DNA from 3 places in the Bacillus sp. T3 genome. Region 1 is predicted to be linked to each of the others. Evidence: riboswitches for the same ligand, from Rfam matches in the RefSeq annotation. Region 1 holds a riboswitch; each other region holds the start of a gene.
The links. A riboswitch is a leader RNA that binds a small molecule or an ion and turns the genes downstream of it on or off. The one in region 1 is predicted to bind S-adenosylmethionine.

Region 1 (6,018 bases):
AGCGCTCTAACCAGTATCCAGCAAATGGTCTGGTAACAATAGCTGAGACCAAAAATACTGTAGTCAGCAACCCTGCATTTGCATTACTGCTGTGAAATTCTTTAATTGCATAAACCGGTAACGTTACTAGGAAAATGTAAAAGGCCAGAAAAACAAAAAAGTTTCCCCCAGCTATCAATAAAAAATCCTTTGTCCATAATGTTTGATTCTTGTTCATAAAAATTACGCCTCGCTTATAATTGTTTAAACCATGCTGATAAAAGAGCAGTTAATTCTCTTTTTGAAGCTTCTGTAAGTGACTCACTTAATTGGTAATTCAAATTCATGACCGCTTTTTCCCATTCAGGAAAAGCAAGAAGAGCTTTTTCCGATAATTTAATATACTTTTTGCGTTTATCAGAACCTGATTCTTGAATTATATACCCCTGTCTTGCTAACCGCATAATCGTCCTTGTCATCGGAGGAGCCTCTACCGATAGGTAATCACAAAGTTCCTTTTGCGTAAGAGTCCCTTTTTCTTTTAAAACATAAATAACGGACCATTGTGCACTATATAAACCAAATGGTTGCAGTACTTCGTTTAGTTTTTTCGTTAACTTTCTAGAAAGCTGATGGACTTGATGAAATAATTCATGTTCAATAATCAATTGATCCCCTCCTTTTCTCTTACCTAGGTAATTATTTAATAAAAAAAGTAACTACTTCATTCATTGAAATAGTTACTTAGGTAAGTATATTCTTTGTTCACAAATATGTCAATTTTTTTAGTATTATTGTTATTCACCTTTCGGATAAGCAGTGATACAAAGATCGCTACCAATTTGTTCAATAGAATGAAAATCAACATTTATTGCTGCATCCATTGTTTCTGAATCTGGCCCGGCATAAGGTGTTTTTGAATTTCTCCCACCTATAAATTTCGGTGCAACATAGATCAAGTATTTATTAATTAAACCTGCTTGTAAAAATGTTCCGTTTAATTCACTTCCGCCTTCCAACAATACATCGGTTAATCCCCGATTATATAATTCACTTAGCACGCTCGGTAGATCTAGTCCTGACTCTGCAATAGGAACAGAGATTATTTCAAGTCCCTTTGCCTTTAACTCTTGAACTTTTTGCTCGTTAACATCCTCACCTGTAATAACCCATGTCGATGCATCCGCTGTTTCCGTAACTTGAGCGTTAAGGGGTAACCTTAAATTTGTATCAAGTATAATCCGAACCGGGTTTTTACCACCGTTAGGAAGCCTTGTTGTTAACTGTGGATCATCAGCTAATACCGTCCCAATCCCAACCATGATTCCATCTACCTCATTGCGTAGTTGGTGAACGGAGCTTCTGGCTTCGCTTCCCGTAATCCATTGGGAATGCCCATTATAGGTGGCTATTTTGCCGTCCAAGGTCATCGCCACCTTTGATATAATAAACGGAGTTTTCTTGACCATATTGTGAATAAACCGTTCATTTAGTAAGCGGGCTTCCTGCTCCAGCACACCAACCTCTACTTCTATTCCAGCATCCTGAAGGATTTTAATACCTCTACCGGCTACTAGTGGGTTAGGGTCTTGCATGGCAACGACCACCCGATTGACTCCTGAATCCTTCACAAGCTCTGCACAAGGAGGAGTTTTTCCATAGTGGGAGCAAGGCTCTAACGTAACATATAAAGTAGCATCCTTTGCATGGTCTCCTGCCATACGAAATGCATGCACCTCCGCATGTGGTTCACCTGCCCGGCGGTGCAGACCCGAGCCAACAATCATCCCGTCTTTAACAATAACAGCCCCTACGAGTGGATTTGGATTCGTTTTCCCTCTTGCCGTGGCGGCAAGCTCTAAGGCAATATTCATAAAATATTGGTCTGTTTTCATTTTAATAGCTCCTTAACTAGGTATTCGCGTTTGTTCTGGGATGTGCCCAGATTTTAAGATTTTCGTTTCTAAGTACTTTTCATTGTGTTCACTAATTCCACCCCAAAGCGGCATGTGAGAATTAGTTGAAAGACCTTTTTCTTTAAGTGCGTGAAGCTTTTTCGGGTTGTTTGTAATAAGGACAACTGGTTTTGATCGCATGGCTCGTAATATGAACAATGGCTCATCGTAAGCCCTTAAATCATCTTCAAAACCTAATGCGTGATTGGCATCAACCGTATCCATTCCCTGTTCCTGCAATAAATACGCTAATGATTTTGAAAAGAGGCCAATTCCTCTTCCTTCATGATTAGCCAAGTAAAACAATGCGCCGTGTCCATTCTCAACAATCATTTTCAGTGATTGCTGAAGCTGATATCCACAGTCACAGCGTTTGCTGCCAAAAATATCACCCGTATGACAAATGCTATGAAACCTAACGAACGATTGCTCACTGTGTTCAAAATCTCCATAAACTAAAATGGATGATTGCTGTAAATCAGCCAAACGGGCAGTGGAAAGTGAATCGAGAATCTGTTCTTTATCTATGTATTCCTCTTTTAATTTTAACCAAGAGTACCATTTAAATGTAACAACATTATCACCTAATTGCACGGGTAATTTGACTGGACCGACGAGACAAATTGCTGGTTTATTATCTATATTAATCATGGTCATCTTTTCTTTTAAAATATCTTTTACTTCTATTGAAAGCATATTTTCAATCCCCATTCTTCACTACGCTATTTTTACTATAATTATGTAACTGAGCATAAAATAGTAAACAATACGCGTCAAGTAATAAAGCTTCCTAAATTAATTGAGAATATTTATTGATTTCCCAGAATATTTTTATAAACTAATTGACATTATTACTATATATATAGTAAAGTTTAAAAAAATAAAATATTTTTATTTCTTATCCAGAGAGGTTGAGGGTATGGCCCGATGAAACCTCAGCAACCATCAATGATTTATCATTGAAAAGGTGCTAAGTCCAGCAAGTTGTAAAAACTTGAAAGATAAGGAGAATGGCTAAATGTCCCAACTACACTTAAGTCTTCTTCTTAGAAAGAAGACTTTTTTATTTTTACTTGAAAAGGAGTGGCGGCTTTGTACAAAATTGATACTGTGCTAGCGCAAATTGGAAATCGTAGTGAACAAACAACAGGAACAGTAAATCCACCGGTCTATTTTTCTACTGCATATCGACATGAAGGAATTGGACAATCAACCGGATTTGATTACACAAGAACTGGGAATCCAACTAGAAAAATTTTGGAGCAGGCGATAGCAGAGCTAGAAGCTGGCGACCAAGGATATGCCTGTAGTTCGGGCATGGCCGCCATCCTTACCATATTATCGATTTTCCAATCAGGGGACGAATGGATTGTATCCAAAGATTTATATGGTGGAACTTACCGACTCCTTGAACAAGGCTTTAAAAAGTGGGGCTTAACGAGCCATTATGTGAATACAACAAACCCTGAGGAGATTACGAAATACATATCTCCAAGAACGAAAGCAATCTTTATTGAAACACCAACGAATCCGTTAATGGAGCAAACCGATATAGGCGCAGTTGCGAAAATCGCCAATGAAAACAATATTTTACTAATCGTTGACAATACCTTCTATACACCGCTCCTGCAAAAACCAATTACACTTGGAGCCGATATCGTCATTCATAGCGCTACAAAATATTTAGGTGGTCATAATGACGTTCTTGCCGGTCTAATCGTCGCAAAGGGCAAAGAACTTTGTGATAAACTTGCCCTCTTTCATAATGCCGCTGGTGCTGTATTAAGCCCGTTTGATTCTTGGCTGTTGATTCGAGGCATGAAGACATTATCACTTCGGATGGAACGACACGAAAAAAATGCAAAAAGAGTCGTGGAGTTCTTATCCGCACACGAAGATGTAATCGATGTCCTTTACCCTGGTAAAGGTGGAATGGTTTCGTTCCGTATTAAAGATGCAGCCTGGGTAAATCCCTTCCTACAAAACATGAAGCTGATTTCATTTGCAGAAAGCTTAGGAGGCGTTGAAAGCTTTATTACCTACCCTACGACACAAACACATGCCGACATCCCTGAACACATTCGTGAGGAAACGGGTGTCTGTAATCGGCTTTTACGCTTTTCAGTTGGCCTAGAGGATTCAGAAGACATCATTAATGATTTACAACACGCGCTTACACACGCTAAAAAGGAGGTTGCGGTATAATGGAGACAAACTACACATTTGAAACAAGACTGCTTCACAATCGCCATAAAATTGATCCGAACACTGGGGCAGTGAGTGTGCCCATTCAGCATGCATCAACCTTCCATCAGTTTGATGTCGATCAGTTTGGAAAATATGATTATGCAAGAAGTTTAAACCCTACTCGGGAAGCTTTGGAGGATGTGATTGCCGAATTAGAAGGTGGTATAAAAGGATTCGCCTTTGCATCTGGGATGGCAGCTATTTCAACTGCCTTTCTCCTTCTCTCACAGAATGATCACGTAGTCATTACTGAGGATGTTTATGGTGGTACCTTCCGTATGGTAACCGAGGTTTTATCTAGACTTGGCATTCAACATACATTTGTTGATATGACTGACCTCGAAAAAGTTGAAAAAGCCATTCAACCTAATACAAAATTATTCTATGTTGAAACGCCTTCAAATCCATTATTAAAGGTAACGGATATACAAGCGATTAGTGATCTAGCAAAGAAATGCGGCGCTCTTACATTCGTCGATAATACCTTTCTAACACCTGCCAGCCAAAAACCACTTGAACTTGGGGCTGATGTTGTCCTTCATAGTGCCACTAAATTTTTGTCAGGTCACAGTGACGTTGTTGCTGGACTAGCTGTCGTCAAGGATGAAGAATTAGCAAAAAGATTAGGCTTTTTACAAAACTCATTTGGGGCTGTACTTGGCGTACAGGATGCTTGGCTTGTACTTAGAGGGTTAAAAACCTTACATGTGCGACTACAACACTCCGTCAAGGCTGCACAAAAAATTGCAGAGTTTTTACAATCGCAGGATTGGGTAGAAAAAGTATACTACCCTGGTTTAGCAAACCATCCGCAATATGATATCCAAGCTAAGCAAGCCAAAGATGCAGGTGCTGTGTTATCATTTGAATTGAAAAATGAAGAAATTTTCCGTAAATTTATAGCGAATGTAAAAATACCAGTATTTGCTGTAAGCCTGGGGGCAGTTGAATCCATTCTATCCTACCCAGCCAAAATGTCACATGCTGCAATGCCGGAAGCAGAACGATTACAAAGAGGGATTAGCAATCAATTGCTTCGTCTTTCAGTCGGACTAGAAAATCCGGATGATCTTATCGCTGATTTCACATCAGCCATTCATGATCATGCCGATAAACCTTTAGAGGTGTAAAATGAGCTTTTTATCAAAATTAGAAAATCAAATACTTATAGGTGATGGTGCAATGGGCACCCTGCTTTATTCATATGGAAAGGACAGCTGTCTTGAGGAACTAAATCTTTCCCATGCTGAACAAATCCTTTCCATTCACCGTGCTTATATTAATGCTGGTGCCGACATTATTCAAACCAACACGTATGCAGCAAATGCGTTAAAATTAGCAAGATATGGTCTTGAATCATCAGTAAAAGAAATTAATACAGCGGCGGTTCAAATTGCAAAAAAAGCTGCTGAAGGTAAAACCTATGTTCTTGGAACCATTGGTGGAAACCGTGGGATTAAACCCAAAAGTGTGAGCCTTGAAGGAATTAAAAAAAGCTTTCAAGAACAGCTTTTTTCCTTACTAGTTGAGGGTGTAGATGGGATCATCCTAGAAACTTACTATGACCTCGAGGAAATTGAAACGGTTTTGGCCATTGCTAGGAGAGAAACAGAACTTCCAATCGTTGCGCAATTATCGATGCAGGAGGTTGGGTTCATGCAGGACCATACCCCTATCGCAGAAGCGCTTTTGAGATTGGAGCAATTAGGTGCGGATGTCGTTGGCCTTAATTGTCGACTTGGTCCTCATCATATGTTAAAGGCATTAGAAGAGGTTCCTCTTCCAAAGCATTCATTTTTATCGGCTTATCCTAATGCAAGTTTGCCAACCTTTACTG
Region 2 (6,018 bases), 1.1 Mb from region 1:
TATCATTACATAAGGGAGAGAGAAAGAATGAGTGAAAAACAAAAAAATTATCGATTTGAAACCTTAAGTGTTCATGGTGGCTTAGCACCAGATCCTGTAACTGGGGCGCGTGCTGTTCCGATTTATATGAGCAATGCCTATCAATTTGAAAACACTGAGCATGCTGCGAATTTATTTGCCCTAAAAGAACCAGGTTATATTTACACAAGAATACATAACCCAACTGTTACGGTATTTGAAGAGAGAGTGGCTTTACTAGAGGGTGGTATCGGAGCACTCGCAGTCGCAAGCGGAATGTCGGCGATTACATTAGCCATTTTGAATGTCGCTCAGGCAGGGGATGAAATTGTTGCCGCGTCAACTCTTTATGGGGGAACTTATAATTTATTTGCGATGACGCTACCACGTTATGGAATTAATGTGAAGTTTGTAAATGCAGAGGATCCAGAAAATTTTAGAGCGGCCATTACGGATAAAACGAAAGCAGTGTTTGCTGAAACAATCGGCAATCCAAGCCTACGTATTTTAGATATCGAAAAGGTTGCAGATATTGCGCATGAGGCAGGAGTACCGTTAATCGTCGATAATACATTTGCCACACCGTACTTGTTAAAGCCAATTGAATATGGGGCAGATATTGTCATCCATTCTGCAACAAAGTGGTTGGGTGGAAACGGTACGACATTAGGTGGAGTCATAGTGGATGGAGGTAAATTCGATTGGGGTACGGGCAAGTTTCCTGGGTTCGTTACCCCAGACCCAAGCTACCATGATCTCGTGTATAGTGAAGCGCTTGGGGCAGCAGCCTTTATCGTTAAGGCTCGTGTTCAGCTGTTGAGGGATATGGGACCTGCAATCTCGCCACAAAATGCATTCCAGCTTACATTGGGGTTAGAGACATTGCACGTAAGAATGAAGGAACATATTGCTAACACGAAGGAAATCATAAAATATTTACAAGCACATCCTGCCGTAAAATGGATTTTATACCCAGGAAATGAGGATCATCCGGACAAAGCTCTTGCTGATAAATATTTACCAAAAGGACCTGGATCTGTCGTTGTATTTGGAATTGAAGGTGGACGTGAGGCAGGGGCGAAATTTATTAATGAATTAAAGCTTTGGACACATGTTGCCAATGTTGGCGATGCTAAAAGCTTAGTCATTCACCCAGCCAGTACAACCCATCAGCAATTAGATGAAGAGGGCTTAGCAGCCGCAGGTGTTCCAGAAGATTTAATTCGTCTTTCAATTGGAATTGAAAATGTCGAAGATTTAATCGAAGACCTTGACCAAGCAATCGAAGTAGCAACTGGCTTAACGAGTGCTGTCAAATAACTTAGGTAAAAATATCCATTATTTTAAAATAAATATTCTAATTGACAGAAATAATTTATGCGTGATAGAATCACTTTAATAGTAAGGAATTCAGAACATATAATTGATTGAATAATAGAATAGTTGCTCTTATCAAGAGAGGTGGAGGGATGTGCCCTATGAAGCCCAGGCAACCGTCATATTGCTTAGCAATGTGAAAAGGTGCCAATTCACACAAAGTCATACGACTTTGGAAGATGAGAGAAGGGAAATAGAAACTCACTATGCCTTTCTGCTCATTTTGCAGATAGGCATTTTTATTAGGTTCGAATTCTTTCTAAATTTTATTAAAATAGCATTTGTTAACTGTTGGAATTCAGGATGAAGGTACATTAAAGAAAAAACATATAAACATGCCAAATTATGAATGAATGGTTAAGAACATTCAAAACATAATGAAATACTAGAAGTCCAACAAAACAGCATCTGCTAGGAAGAATTAAAAGAGGGTGATCGGATGATTCATATAAAAGGAGTAAACAAGATCTATCCTTCAAAAAATGGTCGTGTAACAGCAGTTGACGACGTGAGTTTGGAAGTGAAAGAAGGAGAAATCTTTGGTGTTATAGGCTATAGTGGTGCCGGAAAAAGCACCTTGATTCGGATGCTGAATGGGCTAGAGATTCCAACGCAAGGTTCAATTAAAGTGGCTGGTAATGAGGTTTCCTCGATTAAAGGAGCAGCTCTCAGGAAGGCTCGCCAAGAAATTAGTATGATTTTCCAGCATTTTAATTTGCTCTGGTCTCGGACTGTACGAGAAAATATCGCATTTCCACTTGAAATCGCTGGAATCTCGAAGCTTGAACGGAACAAACGGGTGGATGAATTAATCAAGCTCGTTGGGTTGGAAGGAAGAGAAGAATCATACCCTTCACAGCTAAGCGGAGGACAAAAGCAGAGAGTAGGGATTGCGAGAGCACTAGCGAATAACCCGAAGGTTTTGCTTTGTGATGAAGCAACAAGTGCATTGGATCCACAAACAACTGATTCAATTTTAGATTTGTTAGTTGATATAAACAAACGTCTAGGACTGACAATCGTGTTAATTACACATGAAATGCATGTGATTCGAAAGATTTGCCACCGCGTTGCGGTTATGGAAGACGGGAAAATTGTTGAGCTTGGCCCTGTTTTAGAGGTGTTTAAACATCCTGAACAGGCCATTACAAAGCGATTTGTCCAACAAGTAACGGAGCCAGAGGAAACAAAAGAAACGATTGAGAACTTATTGACACGTTATCCACATGGACAAGTGGTTCAATTATCCTTTGTAGGAGAAGCAGCTGAGCAACCAGTAATCGCTAATTTGATCCGTCAATATGAGTTAACTGTTACGATTTTGCAGGGGAAAATATCCCAGACCCAAACAGGTTCTTATGGGACGCTATTCCTACATCTAGATGGGAAGCAACAGGAAATTGACAAAGCAACAGAATTCCTACATTCCCAGCACGTAGGGGTGGAGGTGATCAAGAATGGCTGAGATAATTGAGCAACTGAACTGGGACCAATTATGGATTGCGACACAAGAAACGATCTATATGACGTCAATCTCTGTGATCACCACATTTATATTAGGACTTTTACTTGGATTATTATTGTTTCTAACAGATAAAGGGAACATTTGGGAGAATCGCTTTATTAACATTATCATTGCTGGTTTTGTGAATATTTTCCGATCAATCCCATTTATTATATTAATTGTTTTGCTTATTCCGTTTACAAAATTAATGTTAGGAACCATGCTTGGTGCAAATGCAGCACTCCCTGCTTTAATTATTGGGGCTGCACCGTTTTATGCACGTATGGTGGAAATCGCACTTAGAGAAATTGATAAAGGTGTGATCGAGGCTTCTCAATCAATGGGGGCGACACATAGTCATATCATTTTTAAAGTACTGATTCCTGAATCATTGCCTGCGTTAATCTCAGGGATTACAGTAACCGCCATTTCGTTAGTAAGCTTTACAGCGATGGCTGGGGTCATTGGTGCGGGTGGTCTTGGACATTTCGCGTATTTAGAAGGATTTCAGCGTAATCGACCACTGATTACACTAGTAGCCACTATTGCTATATTAATTTTGGTATTTATTATCCAATTCGTTGGAGATTACTTTACAAAAAAAACAGACAAACGTTAACTAGGAGGAAAAGTAGACATGAAAAAGTTATTCGCGATTTTCACAATTGCCATCCTTGCTTTAACACTAGCTGCATGCGGCGGTGCTAAAGATGAAGCAACTAAAAAGGAAGGAAAAGGCGGTAACAAAACTCTAGTAGTAGGTGCATCCGCTGTTCCTCATGCTGAAGTGCTTGAAGCAGCAAAACCGTTATTAAAGGAAAAAGGAATTGATCTTAAGGTTCAAGTATTTACTGATTATATCCTACCAAATGTGGCGTTACACGATGGAGAGATTGATGCAAACTATTTCCAAACACCTGGCTATTTAGAGCTTCAAATGAAAGAAAACAAGGACTTTGACTTTGTAAGTGTTGGGGAAATTCACCAAGAACCAATTGGTGTATACTCTAAAAAATATAAAAGCTTAGATGATCTTCCTAAAGGCGCAAAAATTATCATGAGTGATTCTTTTAGTGACCATGGTCGTATTTTACCGATTTTTGAAAAGGCTGGCTTAATTAAGCTTAAAGAAGGCGTTGGAGCTAACGCTCGCGTTGAAGATATCGTTGAAAATCCTAAAAACCTTGATTTCTCAACTTTAATTGAAGCAAAATTATTAGCTTCTTCATTTGAAAATGGCGAAGGTGATGCGGTAGTTATCAATACAAACTACGTATTAGAGGCTGGAATCAATGCGAAGGAATACCAGATTGCTCGTGAAGGTGACGATGTTGTTCCTGCGAACCTTGTTGTTGTAAATTCAAAAGATAAAGACAATGAAGAGATAAATACACTGGTTGAAGTATTAAAATCGAAAGAAATTCAAAAGTTTATTGAAGAAAAATACAAAGGTGCTGTACTATCAGTAAAATAACTTTTGTAATTAAAAAAAGCAGGCATGAATAATGCCTGCTTCTTTTGTATTTAGGGAAAATTTGATATATTTAAACATGCTGAAATTGATTTAGAACAAGGAATAAAAACCAAAATCCTTATAATATAGAAGAATAGTAAGCGGCACCATTTCTAATTTTTTGATAGAATAGAAAAGGAAATTCATTTTATTGATCTTAATGCTGATACATGAAAAGAGGTAATTCGGAAAAGATAGACATGATAAGCCAATTTTTGTTCTTTATAAAGGACTTTTGTTATTACTGCTAAAGTGTTGCTAACAAATTCGATTTGTTATAAGATTGTAATGAGAATAAACTGAGAATGAAAAAATTCAGCAGTTTTTGCTGGATGATATATAGTGATGGAGGTATATATAATGGCAGGATCAACGTTAAAAATTACAGATCTTCATGTTGCGATTGAAGAGAAGGAAATTCTAAAGGGTGTAAATCTAGAAATCAAAGGCGGAGAAATCCACGCTATTATGGGACCGAACGGTACAGGTAAATCAACCCTTTCCTCAAGCATCATGGGTCACCCTAAATACGAAGTAACACAAGGCACAATTGAGTTAGACGGACAAGACGTATTGGAAATGGAAGTTGACGAACGTGCACGCGCAGGTCTATTTCTCGCTATGCAGTATCCAAGTGAGATTAACGGCGTAACAAATGCAGACTTTTTACGCTCAGCAGTCAACAGCCGTCGTGAAGAAGGAAATGAAGTTTCTTTAATGAAATTTATCCGTGATATGGATAAAAAAATGGAATTCCTTGAAATGGATCCAAACATGGCACAACGTTACTTAAATGAAGGATTCTCAGGTGGAGAGAAAAAACGTAATGAAATTCTTCAATTAATGATGATCCAACCGAAAATTGCTATCTTAGATGAAATTGATTCTGGTTTGGATATTGATGCTTTAAAGGTAGTTTCAAAGGGAATCAATGAAATGCGCGGCGAAAACTTTGGCTGTTTAGTGATTACACACTATCAACGCCTTTTAAATTATATTACTCCTGACTTCGTTCACGTGATGATGCAAGGCCGTATCGTTAAATCTGGTGGCCCTGAATTAGCACAACGCTTAGAAGCAGAAGGATACGACTGGATCAAGCAAGAGCTAGGAATTGAAGACGAAACAGTTGAGCAAGAAGCGTAAGCGTTGGGGGGATTAACATGACAACTGAAATAAAATTACCTTTTGATCAGGACTATGTTCGTTCTTTTTCAAAAGAGATGAATGAGCCTGATTGGTTAACAGACTTTCGTTTGCAGGCGTTGACACAAGCACAAGCATTGCCAATGCCAAAGCCGGATAAAACAAAAATCGATAAATGGAATTTTACTGATTTTTCTAAGCACATCGTTAGCAGTGAGGATTTTGCTTCCCTAGAAGATCTACCAGAGGAAGTAAAAGCATTAATCGATCTAGAGTCTACTTCTAAAAATTTATATATTCAACGCAATAATCGCCCAGCTTTCTTAGTACTATCACAGGAATTAATTGACGCTGGCGTTATTTTCACTGATATTTTCAGTGCTGCTCGTGAGCATGGTGATTTGCTACGCCGTTTCATTATGAAAAACGGTGTAAAGGTGGATGAGCATCGTTTAACAGC
Region 3 (6,018 bases), 880 kb from region 1:
CCGATCGAGATCCCTTTAGAAGTCAGAAAAACTCTGGAGAGTGAAACAAACGGAACAGCCATAATTAAAAAAGTAGTATGGGAAAAAGAAGAAACGACTATTGTATATCAATTAATCGCACTCCATTCCACAAATTAAGAAAAGCGCAAGGCGCCCATTAATCGGCGCCTAGCGCTCGTCACCTATCAAAATTTTATACTTTCTTTACTTTATAAAAAAAGGCTGCGCAGGTCTGAATTGACCCTGGCAGCCTTTTTTATCCCCATTTTTTTCCGAACAAATTCCCCATAATAAGCCATAATGCCCCCATGCAACTATGACTTATGTGAAACTAGATTAACGTGCAATCGGTGCACCCTTCAAACCAATTTCTTGAGGTGCATTTGCAAACTTTTTGAAATTTTCATGGAATTTACCAGCTAATTCAGTTGCTTTTGCAACATATGCTGCTTTATCTGCCCAAGTTTTGCTTGGTTGAAGCACTTCATCAGGAACACCTGGAACATGAGCTGGGATTTCTAAACCGAAAATATCATCCGTTTCAGTTTCAATATGATTTAATTCGCCGTTAAGAGCAGCTTGAACCATAGAACGAGTGTAAGAAAGCTTCATTCTTGAACCAACGCCATACTCGCCGCCAGTCCAACCAGTGTTTACTAAGAAAACATTGGCATGGTGCTCATCAATTTTTTGTCCTAGCATTTCCGCATAACGTGTTGCAGGAAGCGGTAGGAATGGAGAACCAAAGCATGTTGAGAAGGTTGCTTCAGGTGAAGTAACTCCTCTTTCAGTACCAGCAAGCTTAGAAGTGTAACCACTTAAGAAATGGTACATAGCTTGTTCTTTTGTCAGCTTAGAGATTGGAGGTAAAACTCCAAAGGCATCGGCTGTTAAGAAAATAATCGTGTTTGGATGACCAGCTACACTTGGATCAACGATATTTGTAATCGCTTGTAATGGATAGGCTGCACGCGTATTTTCAGTTAATGATGTGTCATCATAATCTGCAATACGGCTTTCCTCATCAAGGATTACATTCTCAAGCACAGAGCCGAAACGAATCGCATCAAAAATTTGTGGTTCTTTTTCACGAGATAAGTTTATGCATTTTGCATAGCAGCCACCTTCAATATTGAAGACGCCGTTATTTGACCAGCCGTGCTCATCGTCGCCAATTAATTTGCGATTAGCGTCTGCTGATAATGTTGTTTTTCCAGTTCCAGGAGAGACCAAAGAATAAAGCAACGTCACCCTCTGCGCCTACGTTTGCAGAGCAGTGCATTGGCATAATCCCGTTTTCAGGAAGCAGATAGTTCATAACAGAGAATATAGATTTTTTAATTTCCCCTGCATATTCTGTTCCACCAATGAGGACCGTTCTCTGTTCAAAAGAAATAATGATGAAGGTTTCAGTTGCAGTTCCGTCAACTGCTGGATCTGCCTTGAAATTTGGAGCACAAATAACAGAGAAAGCATCATTATGCTCTTCTAATTCACCATCATTTGGACGAATGAACAATTGGTGAGAAAACAGGTTGTGCCAAGCGTATTCGTTGATAACTTGAATTGGTAAGCGGTATTTTTTATCTGCACCTGCAAAGCCACGGAAAACAAATACTTCTTCTTTTTGCTGCAAGTAGTTGATAACCTTATTGTAAAGATTTGAAAATGCTTCTTCAGAGATTGGTTGGTTTACAGAACCCCATTCTATTTTATCTTTAGAAGAACTTTCTTCTACAATATACTTGTCTTTTGGAGAACGACCTGTATATTTCCCTGTTGTTGCACGAACAGCTCCAGTAGAGGAGATAATTCCTTCTTTGCGTTCTAAAACCTTTTCAACTAATTGCGGTACAGAAAGCTGATTACGAATATTGCTACCCTTTAACAATACATTTAGTTCATTAGAGATACTGACAGAGTTCATCTGATAAATACCATCCTTTATCAAATATTTTTGAGTGTTGTGAATAGTATAACACATTTAACTAATTAATCTATACTAATATCCACTTTTTTAAAAAAATATCTAAATTATTATGGTTTCCTCCTTAAATATGGTTGTTAATTAAATTAATTTGTTAATTAGGATATTCTATTTTAGTAAATAAGGAACTAATAATGAGGTAGATTTAAATCGATAATTGTCGAAAAATGGTTACACAATCGTGAACAATTGAAAAAGCTATTGACACAATTTGAACGGTTACGGTATTATTCTACCTTGAACGGATACTCTCTTATCCCGAGCTGGTGGAGGGACAGGCCCAATGAAACCCAGCAACCTGCTATGTTAAAAATCTATCAAGACATTAGTCTAATGATTTTTCATAGCAAAGGTGCTAACCTGACGCAAGGTATAACCTTGAACGATAAGAGTGAAAGGCGCAATTGTTAACTCAAACCTTTCCTCATTTAATAGGAAAGGTTTTTATTTTGCACCTTTTGAAGTGACGCGTGTCGTTTTTATTCTGTTATCAGGATAAAAACCCCATGTTTATTTCATACTACTTAGGGAATGAGTACCGTATCAAATTGAGGTTACAAATAGGACAGTTACATATTCTTGATTAACCTCGCTTTATTTCTATATAAAAGGAGGAACTCAGATGTCAACAAAACGTCGTTTGTTTACTTCTGAATCGGTAACAGAAGGTCATCCGGATAAGATTTGTGACCAAATTTCTGATGCGATTTTAGATGCGATTTTAGCAAAGGATGCAAATGCTCGCGTTGCTGCTGAAACTTCAGTTACAACTGGTCTTGTACTAGTAGCAGGTGAAATCACAACTTCTACTTATGTCGACATCCCTAAACTTGTTCGTAAAACAATCAAAAACATTGGTTATACACGGGCAAAGTATGGCTTTGATTCAGAAACTTGTGCAGTACTAACTTCAATTGATGAGCAGTCAGCTGATATTGCTATGGGTGTTAACCAAGCACTTGAAGCAAGAGAGGGTAACATGACCGATGATGAAATTGAAGCGATCGGTGCAGGTGACCAAGGTTTAATGTTCGGATTTGCTTGTAATGAAACGAAAGAGCTTATGCCCCTTCCGATTTCGTTAGCGCACAAGCTTGCTCGTCGTCTAACAGAGGTTCGTAAAGAGGATATTCTTCCGTACCTTCGTCCAGATGGTAAAACGCAGGTTACTGTTGAGTATGATGAAAATGACAAGCCAGTGCGGATTGACACAATCGTTATTTCAACTCAACATCACCCAGAAGCTACACTAGAGCAAATTCAACGAAACATTAAAGAACATGTAATTAATCCAGTGGTTCCTACAGAACTAATTGATGAAAATACAAAATACTTCATTAACCCAACAGGCCGCTTCGTAATTGGTGGACCACAAGGCGATGCTGGTTTAACAGGTCGTAAGATTATTGTTGATACTTATGGCGGTTATGCACGTCATGGTGGTGGCGCGTTCTCAGGAAAAGATCCTACAAAGGTTGACCGTTCTGCTGCTTATGCTGCACGCTATGTTGCCAAAAACATCGTTGCAGCGGGTCTTGCTGAAAAAGTTGAAGTTCAGTTTGCGTATGCGATTGGGGTTGCACAACCAGTATCGATTGCGGTGGATACGTTTGGAACTGGCAAGGTAAGCGAGGATGTATTAGTTGACCTTGTTCGCAAAAACTTCGATCTTCGTCCAGCTGGTATTATCAAAATGCTTGACCTTCGTCGTCCTATCTATAAGCAAACAGCTGCTTATGGTCATTTTGGAAGAACTGATATCGATCTTCCTTGGGAACGTACAGATAAAGCAGAAACATTGAAGGCGCAAGCTACTAATTAATATGAACAAAGTAGGAGTTACACTAGGATGTAACTCCTGTTTTTTATTTGATTCCGATATGGTAGTATAGAAGGTATGAATTCAGCAAGAGTCGATTCATAATCAAATTAATGAGGGTTCTTTTATTAAAATAAGGCTTGTTATAGCACATTTTCATGTTTGCACACAATGTTGATTGGAGCGGAAGGTACTCGACTCCTGCGGGAGCAGCGGGACAGGTGAGACCCCGCAGGCGTAAAACGCCGAGGAGGCTCACCGCCCGCCCCGCGCGGCGCTGAGTACCTGGAGCGGAAATCAACATTCTAATTAACACAGCTGTTTATTTAAATAAAGAACTTCTTAAATGAACGGAGAAGGTGAACGTACATAATGTGTGGCTTTATTGGTTGTGTACATGAGAAAACACAAGAATATCGTGATGAACAAAAACAGCTTTTTACTAATATGAACAATGTCATTACTCATCGTGGACCAGATGATGATGGCTATTTTTATGATGAACATATTCAATTCGGCTTTCGTCGCTTAAGTATCATTGATATTGAATGCGGTCATCAGCCGCTTACCTATGAGAATGAACGTTATTGGATTATTTTTAATGGTGAAGTATACAACTATGTTGAGCTTCGTGAAGAGCTGTTGAAAGAAGGCTTAACCTTTGCAACACATTCAGATACAGAAGTAATCATTGCTCTATATAGCCACCTTAAAGAAAAGGCTGTTGAGCGGCTACGTGGGATGTTTGCCTTTGTCATTTGGGACAAACAGGAGCAAACACTTTATGGGGCTAGAGACCCATTCGGTATCAAACCATTCTTTTATTATGAAACTGACGAGCAGACTTATTTTGCTTCAGAAAAGAAAAGTATTTTGCTGGCGCTTGAAAACCAAGCTTTAAATTACGAAGCCATTCAACAATACTTAACTTATCAGTTTGTTCCAGAACCTGCTACTATGACTGACGGAATTCTTAAGCTAGAGCCGGGACATTATTTCACGAAAAAAATCGGCGAGAAAATGAACATTTCCCGTTATTGGAGAGCATCCTTCAAGCCAGTGAATAAATCAGAGGATGCTTTTATCAAAGAAATTAGAGATGTTATGTATGATTCAGTTAAAATCCATATGCGGAGTGATGTACCTGTTGGTTCATTCCTTTCAGGTGGAATTGATTCGTCGATCATAGCATCAATTGCAAAGGAATTTCATCCTGCGATTAAAACCTTCTCAGTTGGCTTTGACCATAATGGCTTTAGCGAAATTGATGTTGCAAAAGAAACGGCAGAAAAGCTTGGGGTTGAAAATATAAGCTATATCATTTCACCTGAAGAATATATAAATGAATTGCCAAAAATTATGTGGCATACCGATGATCCTTTGGCTGACCCAGCTTGTGTTCCGCTTTATTTCGTTGCACGTGAAGCACGAAAGCACGTCACGGTTGTACTATCTGGCGAGGGTGCTGATGAATTATTTGGTGGCTATAATATATATCGTGAGCCGCAGTCGTTAGAGGTATTTAATAATATCCCTGCGATTGGCAAAAAGCTGTTAAAAGGAATTGCGACCATCATGCCAGAGGGTATGAAGGGGAAAAGCTTCATCGAGCGTGGTGTTACACCGATGGAGGAGCGTTATATTGGGAATGCTAAAATGTTCACCGAGGAAGAAAAGCGCAATTTGCTTCATGTCTACAATCCTCAACTGAAGTACACGGATGTCACGAAACCGCTCTATGCTGAGAGCAGAGGCTACGATCCGGTAGACCGGATGCAATTCATCGATATTCACACATGGATGCGTGGAGACATTCTCCTTAAAGCAGATAAAATGACGATGGCACATTCGTTAGAGCTGCGTGTCCCATTCTTGGATAAAGCGGTGTTTGAGGTAGCTTCAAAAATTCCAACTAGCCTGAAAACGGCAAATGGAACAACGAAATATATTTTACGTAAAGCAGTAGAAGGAATTGTTCCTGATCATGTACTAAACAGGAAAAAACTTGGTTTCCCTGTTCCAATCCGTCATTGGTTAAAGGATGAAATGAATGATTGGGCGAAAAAGACGATCCAAGAGAGTAATACTGACCATTTATTTAATAAGGCTTATTTGTTAAAGCTATTAGATGATCATTGTCAAGGTAAAGCAGACAACAGTCGTAAAATCTGGACCGTGTTAATGTTCATGGTTTGGCATGATGTCTATATCG

Region 2: another riboswitch for S-adenosylmethionine. It lies ahead of RGF10_RS04305 (methionine ABC transporter ATP-binding protein); the one in region 1 lies ahead of RGF10_RS10040 (methionine biosynthesis PLP-dependent protein).
Region 3: another riboswitch for S-adenosylmethionine. It lies ahead of metK (methionine adenosyltransferase); the one in region 1 lies ahead of RGF10_RS10040 (methionine biosynthesis PLP-dependent protein).

What each region holds. Positions count from the first base shown of each region.
Region 1 covers NZ_CP137761.1:1,926,724-1,932,741, reverse strand. Annotated here, with positions in the region: gene RGF10_RS10060 (MFS transporter) at 1-217, opposite strand, end outside; gene RGF10_RS10055 (MarR family winged helix-turn-helix transcriptional regulator) at 234-647, opposite strand; gene ribD (bifunctional diaminohydroxyphosphoribosylaminopyrimidine deaminase/5-amino-6-(5-phosphoribosylamino)uracil reductase RibD) at 777-1,874, opposite strand; gene RGF10_RS10045 (GTP cyclohydrolase II) at 1,887-2,630, opposite strand; SAM riboswitch class I at 2,830-2,942, shown strand; gene RGF10_RS10040 (methionine biosynthesis PLP-dependent protein) at 3,027-4,139, shown strand; gene metC (cystathionine beta-lyase) at 4,139-5,311, shown strand; gene RGF10_RS10030 (bifunctional homocysteine S-methyltransferase/methylenetetrahydrofolate reductase) at 5,313-6,018, shown strand, end outside.
Region 2 covers NZ_CP137761.1:854,101-860,118, forward strand. Annotated here, with positions in the region: gene RGF10_RS04300 (O-acetylhomoserine aminocarboxypropyltransferase/cysteine synthase family protein) at 28-1,338, shown strand; SAM riboswitch class I at 1,465-1,581, shown strand; gene RGF10_RS04305 (methionine ABC transporter ATP-binding protein) at 1,835-2,860, shown strand; gene RGF10_RS04310 (methionine ABC transporter permease) at 2,853-3,518, shown strand; gene RGF10_RS04315 (MetQ/NlpA family ABC transporter substrate-binding protein) at 3,537-4,373, shown strand; gene sufC (Fe-S cluster assembly ATPase SufC) at 4,773-5,558, shown strand; gene sufD (Fe-S cluster assembly protein SufD) at 5,576-6,018, shown strand, end outside.
Region 3 covers NZ_CP137761.1:1,043,344-1,049,361, forward strand. Annotated here, with positions in the region: gene RGF10_RS05400 (DUF2584 domain-containing protein) at 1-138, shown strand, start outside; partial or broken gene pckA (phosphoenolpyruvate carboxykinase (ATP)) at 337-1,927, opposite strand; SAM riboswitch class I at 2,238-2,379, shown strand; gene metK (methionine adenosyltransferase) at 2,610-3,809, shown strand; gene asnB (asparagine synthase (glutamine-hydrolyzing)) at 4,179-6,018, shown strand, end outside.